Regions from separate parts of the Mycetocola zhujimingii genome, predicted to be linked through region 3. Evidence: predicted binding sites of a transcription regulator. Region 3 holds the regulator's gene; each other region holds the start of a gene.
What was found. The regulator LexA, encoded in region 3, represses DNA repair genes until DNA is damaged. The targets are predictions, from matches to a motif close to TCGAACANNTGTTCGA.
Positions count from the first base shown of each region.

Region 1: the regulator LexA is predicted to act here: its motif matches at 1,752-1,767, upstream of C3E77_RS00605 (DUF222 domain-containing protein).
Region 2: the regulator LexA is predicted to act here: its motif matches at 2,325-2,340, upstream of C3E77_RS14915 (HNH endonuclease signature motif containing protein).

Region 1 is NZ_CP026949.1:123,415-127,613, reverse strand. Features, by position in the region: gene ppk2 (polyphosphate kinase 2) at 1-590, opposite strand, end outside; gene trhO (oxygen-dependent tRNA uridine(34) hydroxylase TrhO) at 745-1,659, shown strand; gene C3E77_RS00605 (DUF222 domain-containing protein) at 1,798-3,666, shown strand; gene C3E77_RS00600 (hypothetical protein) at 3,823-4,068, opposite strand; gene C3E77_RS00595 (MFS transporter) at 4,195-4,199, opposite strand, start outside.
Region 2 is NZ_CP026949.1:3,113,539-3,117,737, forward strand. Features, by position in the region: gene C3E77_RS14900 (thioester domain-containing protein) at 1-1,492, opposite strand, end outside; gene C3E77_RS14905 (hypothetical protein) at 1,947-2,258, shown strand; gene C3E77_RS14915 (HNH endonuclease signature motif containing protein) at 2,372-4,199, shown strand, end outside.
Region 3 is NZ_CP026949.1:1,079,498-1,083,696, reverse strand. Features, by position in the region: gene C3E77_RS05040 (histidinol-phosphate transaminase) at 1-987, opposite strand, end outside; gene C3E77_RS05035 (LysM peptidoglycan-binding domain-containing protein) at 1,028-1,474, opposite strand; gene lexA (transcriptional repressor LexA) at 1,754-2,512, shown strand; gene hflX (GTPase HflX) at 2,614-4,164, opposite strand.

The sequences.
Region 1 (4,199 bases), 960 kb from region 3:
TCGTCTTTGGCTCGCGAATAGTCTTCCCAACGGGTGATCGAGAAGAGATCGGTGTCTGAGAGCTTCCACCGGCGCATCGGATCTTCCAGACGCGAGTGAAACCGCTGTTCCTGAACGGTGTCCGAGACGGAAAACCAGTACTTCACGAGAATGATGCCGTCGTCAACCAGCATCTTTTCCACCTGGGGAACCTGCTCGAGGAACCGGTGGTACTGCTCATCGGTGCAGTACCCCATGACCCGTTCAACGCCGGCACGGTTGTACCAGGAGCGATCCATCAGGACGATTTCGCCGGTGGTCGGCAGGTGCTCGATGTACCGCTGAAAGTACCATTGCCCCTTCTCGCGTTCACTCGGCGTCGGAAGCGCAACGACCCGTGCTGAGCGTGGGTTGAGGTACTGGATGATTCGTTTGATCGCGCCGCCTTTACCCGCAGCGTCTCGACCCTCGAAGATGACCAGGACACGAGCCCCGGTCTCGATGATCCATTGCTGCATGCTCACCAGTTCCGCCTGCAGCCGCTCGAGTTCCTGCTCATAGAGGGGCTTGGAAACGCGTTTGATGGTGCCCGACTTATTCGACTTCGACATAGTTGTCCTTTTCGCTACACCACTGACTTTCAACACCGACCGCACGATCATAGGGGCTGCCTGACCTCTGCGCGGCGATAAACGACGAATGCCTCCTGTCGCGCGGCGTCCGGCACTCGGCCTCGCCCCAGCGAGCTGCGGGTAAAATCGGCGGATGGCCATTTCGAAGATCCTCCTCTACTACGTCTTCACTCCCCTGGCCGACCCCGACGCGATCCGGCTCTGGCAGCGTGACCTTTGCGAGTCACTGAACCTGCGTGGTCGCATCCTCATCTCGAAGGACGGCCTCAACGGCACGGTCGGCGGCGAGCTCAACGCGGTCAAGAAGTACCTGAGGAAGACACGCGAGTACCCGGCATTCAAGAACCTCGACATCAAGTGGTCTGAGGGCACCGGTCTCGACGACACCGGCGCGAGCGCTGACTTCCCGCGCCTCGTCGTGAAGGTGCGCGAGGAGATCGTGTCGTTCGGTGCTCCCGGTGAGCTCGAGGTGGATAAGAACGGTGTGGTTGGCGGCGGCACAAAGCTTCAGCCGGCCGAGCTCCACGAACTCGTCGCCGAGCGGGGCGATGACGTCGTCTTCTTCGACGGGCGCAACGCGTTCGAGGCGGAGATCGGTCACTTCAAGAACGCTGTCGTCCCGGATGTCTCAAATACCCGCGAATTCGTCGCCGAGCTGGAGAGCGGCAAGTACGACCACCTCAAGGACAAACCGGTTGTGACCTACTGCACCGGCGGCATCCGTTGTGAAGTTCTCTCCGGCCTGATGAAGAGCCGGGGTTTCGGTGAGGTCTACCAGCTCGACGGCGGCATCGTTCGCTACGGCGAGACGTTCGGCGATGAAGGACTCTGGGAGGGCTCGCTCTACGTGTTCGACAACAGGCTGTCGATCGACTTTACGGACTCGGCCGCGGTTGTCGGCGAGTGCGCCGTGTGCGGCACGCCGAGCAAGCGAATGCAGAACTGTGCGGATGCCTCCTGCCGCGTGCAGATGGTGCTGTGCAATGAGCACGCTGCCGCTGCCCCGCTCTGCGAGGAACACGCGGCCGCGAACGGCGTCGTCGCGTAGCTCGGCGGCCGGGGTCGGCGTCGGTTTCGGTGGCGAGTCGGCGGCGAGGTCGCGGGCATCAATTCCTCCACAACCATAAACAGGAGAATATTTCGAACATAGCTTCGATTTTCGTCTGTTCTTTGGTAAAATTTGAGCATGGTTCAGATCTCGGAGCAGATTCGACAGATTGCACAGAGTGTGTGCGATCGGATCGCTGCGCTTGAACCTCTCTCCTCCGCCGGTTCAGTAATTTCTGCCGCGGACCAGACGTTGTCTCTGCTGATTGATCGGGCGACTGATTCCGATCTGGAGGGGCTGCTGCGTGATGCGTCACGGTTGCGGTCCGAGGCGGATGCCGTGGTCGCTGCGACCGCTGGTGTGGTCGCGAAGCGTTCTGCTCGTGAGCTCGGTTACTCCGGGTTGGCCAAACGTCACGGCGACCACAATGCCGTCGACATGGTGCAACGATTGACCGGATCCACCCGGGTCGAAGCGGCGCGGCAGGTGAAGCTCGGTGAAGCGATGGGCGAGGCGGATGCCGCCACCCACCCGGTCGGGATCACAGGCTCCGGCGACGGCCTCTTCGATGGACTGGGCGGCGGTGCCGATGGTTCGGATGATTCTGGCAGTGCCGATGGGTCGGACGGTTCGGACGGTTCGGACGCAGGGTCCTCGGCGATCCGACCGGCACCCGAGATTCCGTGGCATGAACCCCTCACCCGCGCGGTCCGCGACCGGGTATTGAAGCCCGAAGCTGTCACGATCATCATGCGAGGCCTGGGCGAACCCAACGAACGCGTCAGCGTCGACGACCTCCGGATCTCGGCCGAGCAGCTCCTTACCGACGCCGCCGGCACCAACGCCGACGAGCTCGGCCGGCGGGCCCGGTTCCTCCGCGACCAAATCGATCCCGTCGGCGTCCGGCTTCGCTGGGACCAACACTTCGAGAACCGTAAATGGCGCTTCTCCCGCTCCGCCGACGGTGTGAGAACCGCGTGGGTCGAGTTCGACGACGAATCAGCCGCCTACATCGACCAGCTCGTCGGCGCCGGAATGCGACCCCGCCGCGGTGGCCCCCGCACGATCGACCCCGCCGACGCCGAACGCGCCCAACGCCTCATCGACGACCCCCGCAGCAACGACCAGCTCGTGTTCGACCTCCTGATGGCGACCCTCAAAGCCGGCGCCGAAGCCGACCCGAACACCGCATTCGGAAACCGCCAACCCGGCGTCCGAATCGTGATCACCCAGGACCAGCTCGACACCCGCGATGCCGACGGACACCTCACCGGCACCGGATTCAACGAAGACACCGGAGAAGCCATCCCCGGCAACATCATGGAACGGAACATCTGCACCACCGGGACCCGCCCTATCCGCGTCGACCAGAACAACAATCCGCTCGATGTCGGCCGGGAACAACGGCGCTTCACCACCAAGCAACGCATCGCCCTCGCCATCCGTGACGGCGGCTGCGTCTTCGAAGACTGCACCAGACCCCCGTCCTACACCGAAGCCCACCACATCAACGAATGGGCCGCCGACCACGGACTCACTAACATCGCCGACGGAATCCTCGTCTGCCGCGAAGACCACATGCTCATCCACAACAACGGCTGGAAAATCGTCCGCGACGGCACCAGGTACTCGGCCATCCCACCCAAGACTCTCGACCCCGAGCAAAAACCGCGTCCCCTCCGCAGCCGCTCCGCCCTGAAACAGGCCCCACCCCGAGCACTCGAACAACGAAAGCAACGCGAACAACGCGAACGACGCGAACAACGCGCCAGCCAGACGGCACAGGGCGACGGGGCACCGATACCCGGCGCAGACCCACCACAAATGCCCGCGGCAGCGCCGCGGCAGGTGCCGGGGTCGCCGGCGGGCCCGGCTTCACCCTCGGGGACCTCCAGGCCAGCGAACCGCGACCGCCCTGCCGATCCGCCGCGGGTACCTCGGCGTCGGGAATCCAACCGGCGGGTCATGGAAACCTGGTACACGCCGCCGGACCAGGGCGAAGGCTAGCTGGCACCGGCCGAAATCGGAGTCGAATGCGACGCTGAAATGGACGCCCCGCTGCAGGCGTGGACGCCACTTTCAGTTGCAGTACAACGCACAACGCCGCCGTAGCGCGCCCTGTGAAGAGCCCGCTACGGCGGCGAAGGTGGATGAAGCTATCGACTAACCGTCGGTGCGTCCGTCGATCTGCTCATCGAGGATCTCGTCGGCAGCCTCTGGATCGGCATCCGAGTTGTTGTAGTGCTCCTTGAGGACCGGGTTGTCACCCTCGTAGTCCTGCGCACGGATCTCGGGCGAGGAGACAATGTCCTCGCTGTATCCCTGTTCGACAAACTGAGCGTCAACGACCTCAGGGGTCGCGGCCAGTCCGTCGGGAAGGGCGTTCTTCGGCGATTCTGCGTCAGTCATGCGTATCTCCTTCGTGTTGCGTTACATCGACCGTATGCCGGAGCCGCACAACGCAGCAAGGGCCTTGCGAGCACGGCCCGAGTACGACAAGGAATGTGCAGCGCCGACTCCGATGGCTCAAACTGCTTACC
Region 2 (4,199 bases), 1.1 Mb from region 3:
AGGACTGGACGTAGGAGCCGGCAGCAGAGCCGGCAGGGATCGTGAAGGTCTCCGCAAGAGCGGCGCCGCAGTCAATGGCGAGGACGATGTCCTCTTGAGAGCCCGCTGCCTCACCGGTAACGACCTTCGTCACATTCAGCACACCCGGCCGGCTGGTGACCGTGTTCGCGATGGTGACTGTCTCGCCGTCCCCATCGATGGTTGCTTCCTGAGGTGCGTCGGTCGTCACCTCAACGGTCGTTGTCGACCCTGTCGTTGGCTCGGTGACCGTACAGGTGTTTCCTTCCGGAATTCCCGGGTAGGTGAAGGTCTGCGTTGCGGTCGTGTTGGCGGGGATCTCGGCTGTGTATCTGTAATCCTCGCCGCAGTCGATGAGAAGTTGAATCGGACCCTGTTGACCAACAGCATCGCCGGCGAAGGTCTTGTTGACCGTCAGGCTTCCGACAGTGAAGAAACTGTGTGTCGCCTGCGCTACTGCTTCGAGTTCGGTGGTCTGCGCCAGAATCAGGTGCTGGGCCTCGGTCAGGTCGGGGTCGTTGCCGTCATAGATATACACCTGGCCCCGCTGCACGGTCACAGCGGCCCGGGCGCTCAGCGTCGTGTCGTTGGCCGTCGTTGCGGTACTCGTGATCCAGAGGGAGGTGCCGGATGCCACTGTGCTGTTGTTGGGCACAGGGATGGTCGCCGCCTCGTCGGCGAAAAGCGCGTACCCGTCGGGCACCGAGACAGTCAACTCGGCGGCATTCTCTGCCTCGACGACGAAGGGACCACCCGTTCCACCGACGGGTGCCTCGGCTGTCGTCGGAGTGATCGTGACGTTGGGAGCGGGCGGTTCTACGACGGGCCCGTTTGTCTGCGCCTCCTGGACAATCGCCGCTACTGCGCTCCGCAAAGGTCCCGGCGCGGTGCTCAGCACGAAGCCATCAGTGAAGTACCAGATCGCGGCCTGGACCGCGGCGGCCTTCTGGGTGTTCGTCAGGCCGGTCGGTCGGTTCGTGGTCGGGTAGTAGTTGTTGAGGATGTAGGTCACGTAACCGATGTTGGGAATGGTTGATTCTTCCCAGGTGCCGCTTTCGTACCCGACCCCGTTCTGCGTCTGGACCCGGATGTTGATGCAGTACATCTCCGCCGTCAGGGTCGGGTCGGAGAGCGATGCCGTCCGGATGGTCCCCGCCCACGAGCTTTCTGGTGAATAGCCGGTGGTCGGATTAGTGGTGGGGTACCCCGCCGTGGGGTCCTGGGTGGTGGGTGTTGTCGGAAGGAACCCCTGGACTGTCTGGCCGGTACCACGGCCGAGGACCTGAATCTCTGTGTTTGACGCTCGCGGCGAGTTGCCACCGGGCTGGGGATCAGGTTCGGCGGCCCCGGCTGCGTTGCCGAAGGGCATGAGGAGCATCGCGAGCATCGCGAGAACGGCTGCGATCGAGAACACGAGTCGATATGGCGCGAACCGCCCGATCGAGCGAGCACTGAAACTGGGTGCGGCGTTCATTTGAATCCTCAACTTCATTACGTGAACGGGTCACATTGGGCAGAACGGCCTTATTACAACCGCCGATCGAGTCCGGGACCAGTGGAGCCAGCGAGCCGCCGAACACTAACGGCGATCATCCACGTCGCTACGGCACCGAGTAGAGGCGAATGTCCCGCGGGGGCCCGGCACCCGTGCGCTCGATTCGACCTGCGGATGCCGGCGGCATCCGTTTCACCTTCCTGAAATTTGCTTCAGGAGGCTTCCTGCACGCTTTTCCGGGGAAGGGTTCGGGCGCATGGCGCTCGGCCCCTCCCTTTGCAGGCTCGGCGAATTGTGCGGCGCAATGCGCGCCCGCAGCGGTCGCGCGTCGACCCGTGCGGAAGCGGGGCCTGATGGAAGCGGCGCCAGAGTGGAAGCGGAGCCAAAGCGCAAGGGGGTTCTGGGTATCGAGCAGCCCCCGTAACCTCGACGCATGAGTGACGAGACACTGAACCCAGGACAGGGCGTACCGAGCGGCGACCCTGTCGAAGAGACCCCGAGTGGTGACCTCAACGACGTCGAGCAGACCACGAAGGACCGGTCGTACAGTCCGTCGAGCGCGGTCGAGACCGAGGAACTGCAGAACGCGGGCGGCGATTCACCGGCCCTCGACGATCCCGACATCGATAATGACAACGTCACTCTGTTGCCTGGCACGGGTGGACCCGATGACGTCGGCGACATCGACGTGGACCCGGGTGAGATCGATATGAGCGGGAACGCCGGCAAGCCTCACACTGACTGACGGCGGTCGGAGTCGTTTCCTCCCCAGCCTGAGACCCGGTTCGGGTTCTCCACAGTTCGAAGTTGATCGAAGATATATTCGAAACTGAGGCGGTTTTGCGATAGAATCAGAGCATGCCTCAGATTCTCGATCGGTTGCCCGAGGTGGTCGCACAGCTGCGAGCCACCCTCGGGCTTCCGGTTCGTCCTGGCGACGATGAGAGCGTGGGGCGACTTGGTTTCGGGCTCCATTCCGGCCCTGGTTCTGGTTCTGGTTCTGGTTCTGGTTCTGGTTCTGGTTCTGGTTCTGGTTCTGGTGCTGGTGCTGGTGCTGGTGCTGGCGCAGAGCTCAGCGAAACCGATCTGCTCGGGCGCCTCAGCGCCGACGATGTTGAGCTGTTCACGCAGACCGCCGCCGAGGTGATGAAGCTCGGTGAGGCCTTGGTGACGATCGGTGCCGGGCAAATCGCCAAGCTCTCCGAGCGTGACCTCGGATACTCCGGCTTGGCGCAGCGCCGGGGGCTTCGAACTCCAGAACAACTCGTTCAGTCCATCACGGGGTCCACCCGTGGCGAAGCAGCAAAACAGGTGCGCGTAGGCACCGCGCTCGGCGAGGCCGAGGCGGCCGAGCGTTTGCGAGCTGCGGCGGAACGCGAGGCGGCGGCGCAGCCGAAGAGCGATGACGGTTCCGACGGGGGAGACCCCGAGATGGCGTTCTGCCTTCCAGTGGATGTGCCGTGGCACTCTCCCGTTTCTCTCGCGGTGGCCAATGGTGAGCTGTCCGCGACCGCCGCCGGTGCAATCACCCGGGGCCTTGGTGAGCCGACGGATACTGTTCCAGCAGAGCTCCTGCGCTCGGCGGCCGAGCGGCTCCTGCTCGTCGCCGCGACGACTGATGCCGACGAGCTTTCCCGGCTGGCACGTGAGGAACGCAATCAGATCGATGTCGCGGGCATTGCCCAGCGAGAGAATGCCCTGCATGAGATGCGCGGACTCCGGATGCTCCGGCGTGACGCCACAGGAATGCGCGGCGTTGCGATCAGGCTCGACCCCGAGAACGAAGCGCTCTTTTCCGGACTGATCGATACAGCCACCAGCCCACGCCGGGGCGGGCCGCGATTCGTGGATCCCAAGCACGTCGCGGCCGCAGAGCGGCTCGTGCGTGACCCCCGCAGCACCGAGCAAATTGCGCTCGACACACTGATCCACCTGATGGAGTTCGGGGCCAAGGCCGACCCGGATACCGTCTTCGACCGCATGGTGTCGGTCCGGTTCATCGTCCCCACCGAGGGCCACCAGCGGCCAGGGGCAACTCCGCCCTGCGGTCCGCGCGGCCCTGCGGAAGAGGATCACCACGGATCGTGGCTGGGGCGCTCCGGGGAACAGGTCCGTGGCGGGTGCAACGTGAACGGGTCCAGCCCGCAGGAGGACAATGGATCGGGCTTGAGCGAAACCGGTGACCAAGACGACCGCGGGTCGGGGCTGAACAGGGCCGGGGTGTCACAGCCGGAGCACGAGGGTGGATCGTGCTGTACGAGTCCAGGGATGCTCGAAGACTCACACGAGCAGGTATCGGCGGCGACCGTCGAGCGCGCCATGTGCGTTGCAGAACTCACAGCGATTCTGCTCGGAGGCGACAAGGTCCCATTCGAATCGTCCATCTCCATGCGCCTCTTCAACCGCAGGCAGCGTCGCGCTCTCGCCGCTCGCGATGGAGGGTGCATGTTCCCGGGCTGCGATCGCCCGGTCTCCTGGACGGAAGCGCACCATATCGTCCCGTGGAAAACGTCGAAGAAGACTCAGGTCATCGATGGAATCCTGTTGTGCAGGCACCACCACATGCTCGTCCATAACAACGGCTGGGTTATTGTGCGCCGTGTCGCCGAGTATTACCTCGTGCCTCCGGCGAGTATCGACCCCGAGCGGAACGAGATTCTGCTCGAGAGCAAGTCCGCCCTGATGA
Region 3 (4,199 bases):
ATCCCGGATGAGCACGCCTCGCTCGAGCAGCGCATCGAACAGGGCCGCCGGGTCGTCGACGCCACCGAACAGCACGAAGTTGCTGTGGCTCCGGTACGGGCGGAAGCCCAGGTCGGCGAGGCCTGTGCTGATGCGGTCGCGCTGGTGCTTGATGTCATCGACCATGGCGAGCATCTCGCCGCTGTGGGCAAGCGCGGCTATCGCCGCGGCCTGGGTAAGTGCAGAGAGGTGGTACGGGAGACGCACCAGCCGAAGCGCGTCAGTGACGGCCGGGGCTGCAGCGAGGTAGCCCACCCGGGCGCCTGCGAACGCGAAGGCTTTGCTCATGGTTCGTGACACGAGCAACCGGTCGCGGCCTTCGAGAAGGGACAGCGCGCTGGGGGTTCCTTCCGGGGCGAACTCGAAGTACGCCTCGTCCACGACGACGATGCCATCGGTCGCGTCATACACGGCCTCGATGGTGTCGAGCCCAAGTGGGGTTCCCGTGGGGTTGTTCGGCGAACAGAGAATCACGACGTCGGGGTTTTCGCGGCGAACGGCGGCGCTGGCGGTCTCTGGTGAGATTTCATAGTCGGCGTCTCGCTCGGCGGAAATCCACCGGGTTCCGGTGCCTGCGGCCAGCAGCGGGTACATGGAGTAAGTCGGGCTGAACCCGAGGACCGAGCGGCCAGGTCCACCGAAGGCCTGGAGGACCTGCTGCAGAACCTCGTTCGAACCGTTCGCGGCCCAGATGTGATCGGCACTGAGTCCGTGCCCGAGATACCCGGCGAGACTGATCCGTAGTTCGGTGAACTCACGGTCGGGGTATCGATTCACCCCGAGAACAGCGCGGGCGAGGGCGGTCACGATGTCGCGGGCCACGTCTTCGGGAATCGGATGCGTGTTCTCGTTGACGTTCAGGGCGACGGGCACGACCTTCTGGGGTGCGCCGTACGGGGACTTGCCACGAAGATCATCGCGGATGGGCAGGGCATCGAGAGAACTCACCCCGGAAGTTTACCCGCCGCGCCTTGCGCTCCGGTGTGCGTTACGGAGTTGTGTATCGCTCGGGAATGGCGATGTTCTGCCCGGGAACGACAGTCGATGTTTCGAGCTGGTTGAGGGCCATGACATCGGCGATCACGTCGCGCGGGTCGGCTTCAGGAGCCAGCGTGCCCGCGAGCGACCACAGGGAGTCACCGTGTTCGACAGTGACGTACTCGAACGACGCTGAGCTGGGAGTCGACGACGCTGTTGCGGCGCCGGCGTTGAGTCCGAGCCAGGCCGCGAGAGCGATGAGCGGGGCGGCGGCGAGCGAGGTCAGGACGACGCGACCACGCCGGGTGAGTCGGATGCGCCCGGTGGGGCGTGCAATCGTCGCTGACACGTCGCCCACGATGGCCTGTGCGCCCGGGTTCGATGGGCGCGGCGCCTCGGGCCGCCGTGCGGTTGGACGTGAGAGAGAGTGAATGGGGGTGATGACTGCGGTGCTCATGGTGCGCCTCCGGTTCGTGCTGTGAACTGTTGTGTGGCGATTCGAAGAATTCGTATCCGGCCCTCGGCCGGGAGGGCCGAATACGAACCTGTATTCCGAATCTATATTCGATTGTTCGAACATTCAAGTCCTTCTTCGGACTTTTTTGCGAAATTTGCCCGACACACTCGAACAAATCTTTGCTGCGGCCCCTTGGGACGGATAGAGTTTCGATTGATGGTTGAGACTCAACCAGTGACCACTGACATTGGCCGGGGCTGCCCGCCAGACGGGAGTGACATGACGCTCGACAACGCGAATATCACGGCTGAGAACGGGCCGGATGCCGCTGTTTCATCTGCTGCTCCATCGCCACGGAAGGCCAAGCGGGTGCCGGCAGAGAAGCCGACCACGCGCCGCCGCAAGAGCCTGAGCGAGAAGCAGCTGGCAATCCTCGACGTGATTCAGCGCTCAGTGCAGAGCCGCGGTTACCCGCCGAGCATGCGCGAAATCGGTGACGCGGTCGGGCTGGCATCGCTCTCCAGCGTTACGCACCAGCTCAACCAGCTTGAGCTGAGCGGCTACCTGCGCAGGGACCCCAATCGGCCCCGTGCGCTCGAGATCCTGATCGACCTGCCCTCCCCCTCAAACGTTGCCGACTTCGAAAGCTCGACACCGGTCGGCGACGCGGCAATGGTGCCCCTCGTCGGACGCATCGCAGCCGGAGTGCCGATCACGGCTGACCAGCAGGTTGAAGAAGTGTTCCCCCTCCCCCGTCAGCTCGTGGGCAAGGGAGAGCTGTTCATGCTCAAGGTCTCGGGTGAGTCGATGATCGACGCGGCGATCTGCGACGGCGACTGGGTCGTCGTCCGCCAGCAGCCGACCGCTGAGAACGGCGATATCGTCGCCGCCATGCTCGATGGTGAAGCCACGGTCAAGGTGTTCCGTCAGCGCGATGGCCACACCTGGCTGCTCCCCCGCAACACGAACTTCGAACCGATCCTCGGCGACGAAGCCGACGTGCTCGGCAAGATCGTCGCGGTGCTCCGCGCGGTGTAGCTACCCAAGGTGTGGCGCCTGACGCCCGCTTAACGAACGGATGCCCCGGGTACAGACCCGGGGCATCCGTTCGTTAAGCGACCAAACGCGTGAAGACGCCGCTATTCGGCGATCGCGAACTCGGCCACCTGTGCGGCGAGTTCCTCCGACGCGAGTGCGCGCACCTCGGTGCCGTCTTCCTCGTAGTCCAGCTTCTCGACCTTTCCGCGGCGGTGGAGCATCGAAATGATGTCTCCCCTGTCGTACGGGACGAGAAGGTGAAGCGGAACCGTCGGGCTCGGCAGCAGTTCGGCGATGCGGGCGAGGATCTCATCGATTCCCTCGCCGGTCCGCGCCGATGCGAAGATTCCCTTGGGTTCCAGTCCGCGGAGCACGAGCCGGTCGTCCTCGCTGACGAGGTCACTCTTGTTGAAGACCACGATCTCCGGAATGTCGCGGGCACCGACATCACCGATGACGTCGCGCACCGTGCTGATCTGGGATGCAGGGTCAGGGTGCGAGGCGTCGACGACGTGCACGATGACATCCGACTCGGCGACCTCTTCGAGCGTCGACCGGAAGGCCTCAACCAGCTGGTGCGGCAGGTTGCGGACAAACCCAACCGTGTCAGAGAGCGTGTAGAGCCGGCCGTCTTCGGTCTGGGTCTTTCGAACCGTTGCGTCGAGAGTGGCAAAAAGGGAGTTCTCGACGAGAACCCCCGCCTTAGTGATGCGGTTGAGCAGGCTCGACTTGCCGGCGTTGGTGTAGCCGGCGATCGCAACGGACGGCACTTCGAAGCGGTTGCGGTTCGCGCGCTTGGCCTCGCGGGCCGGCCCGAAGCCCTTGATCTGCTTGCGCAGCTTCGCCATCCGGGTGTGGATGCGGCGTCGGTCGAGTTCGATCTTGGTTTCACCCGGGCCACGTGAACCCATACCTGCGCCGGCGCCACCCACCTGGCCACCGGCCTGGCGGGACATCGAGTCGCCCCAACCGCGGAGTCGCGGCAGCAGGTACTCAAGCTGGGCGAGCTCGACCTGGGCCTTGCCCTCGCGGCTCTTGGCGTGCTGGCTGAAGATGTCGAGGATGACCGCGGTGCGGTCGATGACCTTGACCTTCACGACATCCTCGAGCGCACGCCGCTGGCTTGGCGCGAGTTCGGTATCGGCGATCACGGTGTCTGCGCCGAGCGCTGCAACGATGCCGCGCAGTTCCTCGGCCTTTCCCTTGCCGAGGTAGGTGCTGGGGTCGGGATTCGGGCGGCGCTGCAGCATGCCGTCGAGGACGACGGCGCCAGCGGTTTCAGCGAGGGCGGCGAGCTCGCGGATCGAGTTCTCCGCGTCCTCCTGCGCGCCCTGCGGGTACACGCCGATGAGGACGACGTTCTCGATGCGCAGCTGTCGGTACTCGACCTCGGTGACGTCCTCGAGCTCTGTCGACAGGTTGGCGACGCGGCGGAGCGCCTGTCGGTCCTCTCGGTCCTGCTGCTCTCCGTCAAATCCATCGTGCCCGGACTCACCGGTTGTCGACCTGTCCTGCAGAGCATCGGCCTGACTCGAACCGAAGAGCGAATAGCCGCCCGCGCGGGACTCAGCGTTGCGCAACACCCGCGATACTGCATCGTCGTCGATGGGTGTTTCGGTGTTCTCTGGGGTTGATTCGGTGGACTTGCTCATCAGTTAAGCCTAGTTGCTTTGCGGTAACGTTCCCC